3 regions of the Pseudoalteromonas sp. Z9A5 genome follow, and region 2 is predicted to be linked to each of the others. Evidence: predicted binding sites of a transcription regulator. Region 2 holds the regulator's gene; each other region holds the start of a gene.
The links. Region 2 encodes FliA, which starts transcription of late flagellar genes. Its sites were predicted from a motif close to CTAAAGNTNNNNNNNNNNNNGCCGATA; they were not measured.

Region 1 (3,288 bases), on a different contig from region 2:
GGTAAGCTTGATGACCCACATCCCATACTAACCTGTCATCGGGCGTGTTATACACATAATGTAGGGCAACGGTAAGTTCAACCGTACCTAAACCAGACGCTAAATGACCGCTACTTTGCGATACTGAGTTGAGTAAATAGTCACGTAACTCATTGCTAAACTCTGGGAGTTTATCTTGCGCTATATCGCGTAACTGGGCTGGTTCGTCAACCAAATTAAGTAATGGATACTTGCTACTATCAAGTGTCATGGTTTTTTATATATCCTTCGCTAACATCAATTAACTTATACAAATACGGTATAAATTCAATTAATGTTCAGTAATTATGTCAGTGCTAAGTGCAATACTTTTTAAGCGGTGCTTAATGATCACGCTCAATTAAGTAATTTGCTAGTGACGCCAGAAGTGTTGTGTCAGCATCAATATTTGCTAACGCTTCATGGGCTTGTTGTATTAAATTTTGCGCCTTTTCTTTAGCGCCAAGCATACCCAATAAAGCGGGGTATGTCGCTTTATTGGCTGCAATATCTGACCCTTGCGGCTTACCTAAAGTAACAGTATCGCCCTCAATATCCAAAATATCGTCGTGGACTTGAAAGGCCAGCCCTATAGCATACCCAAAAACAGATAAGTTATCTAAAGTTTGTTCGCTAACATTTGGAGAACACATTGCACCTAAGGTAATTGCACAATTAATTAATGCACCCGTTTTTAGTTTATGAATACGCTCAAGTTGCTGTACTGTAATCACTTTGTCGGTTGCAGCAATATCTAAACCTTGACCGGCAACCATACCCTCTAAACCAGAGGCATGTGCAAGTTTTGCTATCATTTTTACTTGTGTTTTTGAGCTACATTTAAAATTATGATTTGAGATTAGCTCAAACGCTAATGTTTGCAGCGCATCTCCAGCTAAAATAGCTTCAGCTTCGCCATAAACTATATGACATGTTGGTCTACCTCGGCGTAAATCATCATCATCCATAGCTGGTAAATCATCATGTACTAAAGAGTAGCTATGAATACATTCAATTGCTGCGGCAAGTACATCTAAATCACTTTTCTCTGCACCGAGCATTTTACCTGTAGCGTAAACCAAAAATGGACGCAGTCTTTTCCCACCATTGAACAAGCTATAATGTGTAGCTTCTTTTATTTTTTTTTCACTATCGAGCGGTTGTTCAAAATAAAGATTGAGCGTATTAGCTACATCAGTTTGAGCATGTTCTATTTGTTCTTTAATGCTCACCGTTTATTCCACATCGTTGTCAAAGTTTGCAAGTGCTGACTTTTCGCCGCTTCCCATTAAAATTGATACTTTTTGTTCTGCTTGCTGTAATTTACCTGATGAAGCATTAGCCAAAGCAATTCCGCGTTCAAATTGCTTTAACGACTGATCAAGCGATAAATCACCTTGTTCCATGTCACTAACAATTGTTGATAATTCTTCTAGTGCTTGTTCGAAACTTAAGTTTTCAGGTTTTTTAGTCGCCATATTATTTCAGCTTACATGATAAATTTAGAAGCCAATTTTAGGGGGAATGCTAAACTAGGTCAAAGGATGATATGTTTTTTTCGTCTATTAGCATTAAATGTTACCTTTATGTGCATTAATAAAGACTTAATAGCGGTCTATTGCTGTAGTTAAAGTAATTAATAATGTACCTTTAATTAAACTAATACTTTAATGCTCTTTTTATGTTTCTTTACACAAATGGCTTAAGCAATTCAATATGTTGCCGATAAGTAGTTAATAATAAAAGTTTATGATAAGGCCTTACAGCATGAAACCTTTGGAGGAAATGTGGATTTAGCAACCATTATAGGGATCCTTGGCGCAATTGGCTTAATTGTCATGTCGATGTTTATGAGTAGTAGTGGCGAAATGGCTATGTTTTACAATACCCCTTCGGTGGTAATTGTATTTGGTGGATCTATATTCATAGTTTTATCAAATTACACCATGGGACAGTTTTTTGGTATAGGTAAAGTAGCCGCTAAAGCTTTCATGTTTAAAATAGAATCACCTGAAGAGCTAATTGATAAAGCAATTGAGCTTGCAGATTCTGCACGAAAAGGCGGTTTTTTAGCCCTTGAAGAAGCTGAAATACCAAATCAGTTTATGCGAAAAGGTGTCGACATGTTAGTTGATGGTCACGATGCCGATGTAGTGAGAGCTACTTTACAAAAAGATATTACTTTAACTTCCACCCGTCACGAAATGGGTGCCGGCTTATTTAAAGCGATGGCCGATATTGCACCTGCAATGGGAATGATTGGTACCTTGATAGGTTTGGTTGCTATGTTATCAAACATGGACGATCCAAAATCAATAGGGCCTTCAATGGCAGTAGCATTATTAACAACTTTATATGGTGCATTTTTAGCAAACGTAGTTGCTATCCCTATTCAAGTTAAATTAGAGCTTCGTAAAGATGAAGAGGCAATGAATCAGCGTTTGATTTTAGATGCAGTGCTAGGTATTCAAGATGGTCAAAATCCAAAAGTAATTGAAGGTATTTTGAAAAACTACCTAGCTGAATCAAAACGTAAAGTAGATACCGAGGAGTAACCATGTCTGAGCAAGAGTGTAAATGTCCACCTCCAGGGCTACCTGCGTGGATGGGGACGTTTGCTGATTTGATGTCGCTACTAATGTGCTTTTTTGTACTCTTGCTTGCGTTTTCTGAGATGGATGTACTTAAATTTAAACAAATAGCAGGCTCAATGAAGTTTGCTTTTGGTGTACAAAATAAAATAGAAGTAAAAGACATCCCTAAAGGTACCTCTGTTATTGCAATGGAATTTACACCAGGGAAACCAGAACCCACCCCAATAGAAACTATTCAACAGCAAACAGTAGAAATGACTCAGCAAATGCTAGAATTTCAAGCCGGTGATGAAAGCTCTGCCGGAGGAAGACAAGAACAGCGTGGTGACAAACGTGGTGGTGAATCTCGTAGTACATCTCAAGAGCAATCATCTGAACAAGCAACGGCATCTGCTGATCAAGAGCAAACAAATGAGCTTGTTAAAAAAATAGCACAACAGCTTGAAAAGCAAATTATTGATGGTGCTATAGAACTTGAATCGCTAGGGCAGCAAATAATTATCCGTATTAGAGAAAACGGTTCGTTTCCTTCAGGAAGTGCGTTTTTACAACCCAAGTTTAAACCAATTATTCAAGATATTGGCGTTTTATTAAAAGATGTACCCGGTGAAATAACTGTATCTGGGCATACTGATGATTTTCAGGTATCTAACGAGCTATATATTAATAATTGGGA
Region 2 (3,288 bases):
TTAGTTGGTATGGGAATAGATAAAGAAGTTGCAGAGCAAATGGCATGCTTTGTTCCTGATGATGTTTCTCGTCAGCAAGGCTGGAAAGCTTTATTGACTATGGTCGAAGACCAAATGCAAACAACCAATAATGAAATACTACGCCAAGGCGGTGTTTACGCATTAGTAGGACCAACAGGAGTTGGTAAAACAACAACTGTAGCTAAATTAGCAGCCTTAGGAGCACAAAAATACGGTGCCGATAAAGTTGCGTTAATTACCACCGATACATACAGAATTGGTGCATATGAACAGCTTGCAACTTATGGTCGAATCATTGGTTGTGGTGTAAAGCAGGTTAAAGATGCTAATGAATTAGCTGAAGTTTTATATCATTTACGAGATAAGCGTCTAGTATTAATAGATACTGCAGGTATGAGCCAACGAGACTTGCGTTTAACAGAGCAGTTAAATACGCTAATGCGTAATCAGCGTGTTGATATTCGTAGCTATCTTGTACTAAGTGCAACAGCACAAATAAACGTATTGCAAGAAACAGTAAGGCATTTTAAAAAAGTACAGTTAAGTGGTTGTATTTTTACTAAATTAGACGAATCTTTAAGTTTAGGTGAGATTATTAGTATTGCGATTCAAAACCGCCTCCCAATAGGGTATCTTACTAATGGTCAACGAGTTCCTGAAGACATTCGTGTTGCAAATGCCGAAAAACTAGTAAAAAAAGCTGAGCAATTGTATTTAAAAAGAATAAAAGCACAACATTCAAGACACCAATCAGTGGCGTCGAGCACAGTAGGGATGTATGATTAACACAGTATTAGATCAAGCAAGCGGCCTGCGCAAAATGAGTCAAAACAATAACAACGGCGTAAAAGTTATCGCTGTGACCGGTGGTAAAGGTGGTGTAGGTAAAACAAATGTTTCCCTTAACACCGCAATAGCACTTGGTCAGCAAGGAAATCGAGTATTAGTACTTGATGCCGACTTAGGTTTAGCAAACTGTGATGTGATGCTTGGACTGCGTGTTGAACGTAATTTATCGCACGTATTATCTGGCGAATGTGAACTCGATGAGATTTTAGTTGAAGGTCCAGGCGGAATTAAAATAGTACCAGCAACATCAGGCTCTCAAAGTATGGTTGAGTTATCACCATCAGAGCATGCTGGCCTTATTCGTGCTTTTAGCGAATTAAATACCGAATTTGATATATTAATTGTAGACACTGCCGCCGGCATTTCAGATATGGTGCTAAGCTTTTCACGTGCAGCACAAGATGTAATGGTTGTCGTTTGTGATGAACCAACATCGATCACTGATGCATACGCACTTATTAAAGTTTTAAGTCGTGAGCATGGTGTATATAAATTTAAGATTGTTGCGAATATGGTTCGCAGCATGCGCGAAGGTCACGAACTCTTCGCAAAACTTTCCAAAGTAACCGATCGCTTTTTAGATGTGTCTATGGAGCTGGTGGCTATTGTTCCTTATGACGAAAATATGCGTAAAGCAACGCGTCGTCAAAAAGTCATTGTAGAATTATTTCCAAATTCACCTGCGGCATTAGCTTTTAAAGCACTCGCGACGAAAGCTGTAAAATGGCCTATACCTAATCAACCTTCTGGGCATTTAGAGTTTTTTATTGAGAAGCTGGTTAACGGCTAATTATGACAATATCGGTAAATAGAGCTATGGGATATCAGTCAACACAAAATTTAAATGTGATTGTTGAAAAGCATGCATCACTTGTCAAAAAAGTGGCGTGTCACTTAATTGCTCGCTTGCCTCCTAGTGTTCAGCTCGATGATTTAATTCAATCAGGCATGATTGGTCTAATAGAGGCATCAAAAAACTTTGACGCTACTAAAGGTGCAAGCTTTGAAACATTTGCAGGTATTCGTATTCGTGGAGCAATGCTTGATGAAATGCGACGCGGTGACTGGGCTCCTCGCTCAGTACACCGTAAAAGCCGCCTTGTAGCCGAGACTATTACTACATTAGAAAAAGCGTTAAATCGTGAGCCAACAGATACAGAAGTTGCTGAAAAACTTGAAATTTCGCTAAATGAGTACCATCATATTTTAAATGATGTAAATTCAAGTAAAATTTTAGGCATTGAAGACTTGGGAATAGATGACGATGTTATCACTCCAGCAGGTCAAGATTTAACGCTAGACAAACCCTTTAATAATGTTAAAAATGAACGCTTTAATGAATCATTGTTAAGTGCAATAAAGTCATTGCCTGAGCGAGATGCGATGGTACTCTCTTTGTACTATAACGATGAAATGAATTTAAAAGAGATTGGACATATACTCGATGTAAGTGAATCGCGTGTAAGTCAGATACATGGTCAGGCGATGATTAAGCTCAAAGCAAAAATCAATGACTGGATAAACTAGTAGTAAGTAAACAAGGTTAAGACCTCACCGGAGGATGTTTTGGATAAAAACATGAAAATTCTTGTTGTTGATGATTTTTCGACAATGAGACGTATTATTAAAAATTTATTGCGTGACTTAGGCTTTACTAATGTTCAAGAAGCAGATGATGGCTCAACTGCTTTACCTATGCTACAAAATCAATCATTTGACTTTGTAGTTACAGATTGGAATATGCCTGGAATGCAGGGTATTGACCTTTTAAGGGCGATTAGAGCTGATGATAAACTAAAGCACCTACCTGTTTTAATGGTGACTGCAGAAGCTAAGAAAGAACAGATAATAGCTGCAGCTCAAGCTGGTGTTAATGGTTATATTGTTAAACCATTTACGGCTGGAACATTGAAAACAAAATTAGAAAAAGTGTTTGAACGCTTAGGTTAATGAAGGGGAGAGGCTTATGTCAGCACTTGCTGCGCCTCGAATAACGTTAGAACAAGCTCGCCAGCTCGTTGTTTTTTTAGAAAATGGTGAGCAAGATAAAGCCGATGAATTAATTTTAGACACCGCGTCTAAAGAGCAGTCAGAAATATTTGCTGAAGTTGGAAAATTAACTCGTCAATTACACGAAGCTTTAAAAAGTTTTGAGCTTGATACGCGTTTAACCAACATAACAACTGATGCTATTCCAGATGCTCAAAAGCGGCTTAATTATGTTATAGAAATGACAGAAAACGCTGCTAATAAAACAATGGATGCGGTTGAAGCTGGGTTACCAATAGCTCAGGAGTTAGCTAATGAAGTGGCCCATATTAAACCGACATGGGATCGCTTAATGAGCCGCGAAATTGATCTTGGCGAATTTAAAACACTATGCCACAGCATCGATAAGTTTATGAATAACTCTCATCA
Region 3 (3,288 bases), on a different contig from region 2:
CCTATGGCGGCAACAAGCTTTGCTGCAACCTTTGAGGAAGGTGTGCATTACGATGTTGTATCTGAGCGAGCAACAAAAAAACCGGAAGTTAAAGAGTTTTTCTCATTTTACTGTCCTGCATGTAATAACATGGAAGGGCTAATTACTGAATTTAAGCCATCGCTTGATAAAAACGTTAAATTTAAAAAGAGCCACGTTGATTTTGTAGGTGTACGCGACCCAGAGAATCAACAGATGATGAGCCAAGCACTTGCTACTGCAGAAGTACTTCCGCAAAAAGATCAGATTATTTCTGCGATCTTTAATCATATTCATACAAAGCGCGCTAAATTTAATGAGCTTGCAGATGTAAAAGATATATTTGTAGCGCAGGGCGTTGATGGCGATAAGTTTGATAAGTTATTTAAAAGCTTTTCTGTACGTACGCTAAGCTCTAAAATGAAACGTGACCAAGATTACTTTAAAGATAAGGGGGCACTTCGTGGCGTACCTACTTTTATCGTAAATGGTAAGTACAAGTTAAACCTTGGTAAAGAGTCTGGTATTTATAAGTCAGAAGATATTAGCGAACTAATTAACTATTTAGCTAACAAATAAATTTAGCTAAAACTAAAAAAAGCTCCTACAAGGAGCTTTTTTTATGGGTAACGTTTACTAAGCGTATTTATTATTTGCGTTGTAAGAAAACACCTGACTCAATATGATGTGTGTAAGGGAACTGATCAAATATAGCAAAGCGCTTAACATTATGTGTACGTGTTAAGTGATCAAGGTCACGCTCAAGGGTTTCAGGATTACACGATATATAAATTATGCTTTCGTAATTAGCGACTAGGTCACACGTTAATTCATCCATGCCTGCGCGCGGAGGATCAACTAATATGGTTTGGCAGTCATAGCTTTTAAGGTCAATACCATCCAAACGAGAGAAAGTACGTTCACCATTCATTGCTTGAGTAAACTCTTCACTCGACATACGAATAATATCTAGGTTCTCTACGTTATTTTTAGCAATGTTGTATTGAGCAGAGTGAACAGATGATTTTGATATTTCTGTTGCTAATACTTTATTAAAACAGCCCGCTAACGCAATTGAAAAGTTACCGTTACCGCAATACAGTTCTAATAAATCATTTTTAAGTGGCTTACATAAATCTTGCGCCCACTCCAGCATATTAATATTTACTTTTGCATTAGGCTGAGTAAAGCTATTTTCTACTTGTTGATAAATAAGCTCTTGACCATTAACTGTTAAACGCTCAGTTACAAAGTCATCACCCAGCACTTCTTTTTGTTTGCGAGCACGACCTATAAAGTCAATTTTGTATTTACTACTCAGTTTTTCTTTCAGTGCTTTAATTTCACTTAACCATTCATCATCAAGTGGTTTGTGATAAAGCAAGCTTACTAAAATTTCACCGCTTAGCGTTGATAGGTAATCGATTTGAAATAACTTACGACGTAATATTTCACAAGGCTTAAGATGCTCAATCATCACCTGCATGATTTCACCTACTAGAGGCGCTGCTGGGTCAAACGTATCAACACGGATTTTTTCTTTTGTTTGTTGATCAAACATAATGTGAAACAGATCGTCACCGTTGTGCCATACTCTAAATTCAGCACGTTGGCGGTAGTTAGTTGGCTCTGAGCTAAATACTTCTAGTTGCTCCACACCAAAACGTTGAAACTGTGCACTAATACGCTGCTCTTTTTCACTTAACTGTGCTTGGTACTGTGTGGTATCTATTTTAATAACTGCCATTAATACTACTACCTTATCTAAGATCTGTTTATCGGCGCTATTGTAGGGAGCGCTGCGTATTTGTCTAGTTTTGGCTAGCATTTATGCTGTTTTATTGCACATTGTACTTTAGTTTTTATTGTTATAGCCGATAATTAATTACGCACGCTTAGGAGACGAATCATGAAAATAGGTAATTATGGCTTTACGCCAAACAACAACATTAATAAATTCAATAATAAAGCTGATATACAGCAACCTACAATTACGTCTCCTCAAGATACCTATCAGCAACGTGGTCGAGAGTTGGCTGCAAAAGTACTTGGCGATAAAATGGCTGAGCAGCTTGGATTGCCTATCGCAGAAAAAAAAGCAGACAAACCACTATTTGATTTTGATGAAATAGTAAAAAATGTACTCGATTTCGTAAGTAGTGCTGTTAATAAAGCAAAAGCTAACGGCGCTGATGACGAAAAACTCAAAGATATGTTAGGCGACGCGCGAAAAGGCGTCCAAATAGGGATTGACGACGCTGTTGATGAACTCAAAGGTACGGGCGTATTTAATAACGACATGGAAGAGGGTATTAATAAGTCTAAAGAGGGTATTTACAATGGGCTTGATAAGTTTGAAGAGTCGTTATTTAACCCACAACCTGCCAGCGTAAATATAAGCCAGGCTCAATATGTCAGTATGACGAGTAATGCAGAGTATAAATTTACCACCGCAGAAGGTGACGAGGTAAGTATTAGCTTTGCAGATGCATTTGAATCTCAGTCGGCAAGTGGCTATCAGCAAAACAATAATGGCGAGTCGTTTGCAAGCTCATCATCGCAATCTCGACAGGTATCATTTTCGATGTCGGTTAATGGTGACTTAAATGAGCAAGAGCAAGAAGCTATTAATGCGATGATGGAAGACTTACAAGATTTAAGTAAAACCTTTTTTGGTGGTGATTTAGATGAAGCATTTGAACAAGCGCAAGAGCTAAGTTTAGACAGCGATCAGCTGGTGGCTTTTTCTATGGATTTACGTCAAACAAAAACAATAGCATCAGTTAAAAGCTATGAAGAATATAAACCAGCACCAGAAAAACAAATAGCAGAGGGTTTAGCTCCTTTTAATGACGACCTTAAAAATGCTTTTGAAAAAGCGGGTGAACTTGGATTACAAAATCAGCTAGCTGGCATTCTCCAATGGTTAAATCAAGATCAGGAACAAATAGATAAGTTAGTAGATTACACAAAGTCTATGTTCGAAAACCTTAATCAGTTAAATTCGGCGGTCGACGATCTTGCTGATTTAGAAACCACGCAAAGTTAAACTACTTTCTTTTATAAATACCTCATGGCAAACTGCCGTTCTTAAAGTAAAGTGGGAACGGTAGTTTGTCAGCGCATATAATGGTCTTTGATTCAGGTATTGGTGGAACTACAGTACTTGAGCATATAAAGCAAAGTATCCCCAATGCTCAGTACAGTTATTTTATGGATAATGCATTACTGCCTTATGGTGCTCAATCCCAGCAAACAATCATTAACCGA

Region 1: a site for FliA is predicted at 1,720-1,746, ahead of pomA (flagellar motor protein PomA). Genes of this name have one in related genera too.
Region 3: a site for FliA is predicted at 1,872-1,898, ahead of GQR56_RS19140 (DUF5610 domain-containing protein). Genes of this name have one in related genera too.

What each region holds. Positions count from the first base shown of each region.
Region 1 is NZ_WTLC01000023.1:67,201-70,488, forward strand. Features, by position in the region: gene dxs (1-deoxy-D-xylulose-5-phosphate synthase) at 1-250, opposite strand, end outside; gene ispA ((2E,6E)-farnesyl diphosphate synthase) at 363-1,250, opposite strand; gene GQR56_RS13010 (exodeoxyribonuclease VII small subunit) at 1,254-1,496, opposite strand; gene pomA (flagellar motor protein PomA) at 1,806-2,573, shown strand; gene GQR56_RS13020 (flagellar motor protein MotB) at 2,576-3,288, shown strand, end outside.
Region 2 is NZ_WTLC01000002.1:48,271-51,558, forward strand. Features, by position in the region: gene flhF (flagellar biosynthesis protein FlhF) at 1-807, shown strand, start outside; gene GQR56_RS01760 (MinD/ParA family protein) at 800-1,660, shown strand; gene GQR56_RS01765 (RNA polymerase sigma factor FliA) at 1,687-2,397, shown strand; gene cheY (chemotaxis response regulator CheY) at 2,437-2,820, shown strand; gene GQR56_RS01775 (protein phosphatase CheZ) at 2,837-3,288, shown strand, end outside.
Region 3 is NZ_WTLC01000052.1:1,520-4,807, reverse strand. Features, by position in the region: gene GQR56_RS19150 (thiol:disulfide interchange protein DsbA/DsbL) at 1-597, shown strand, start outside; gene trmA (tRNA (uridine(54)-C5)-methyltransferase TrmA) at 668-1,765, opposite strand; gene GQR56_RS19140 (DUF5610 domain-containing protein) at 1,928-3,067, shown strand; gene murI (glutamate racemase) at 3,133-3,288, shown strand, end outside.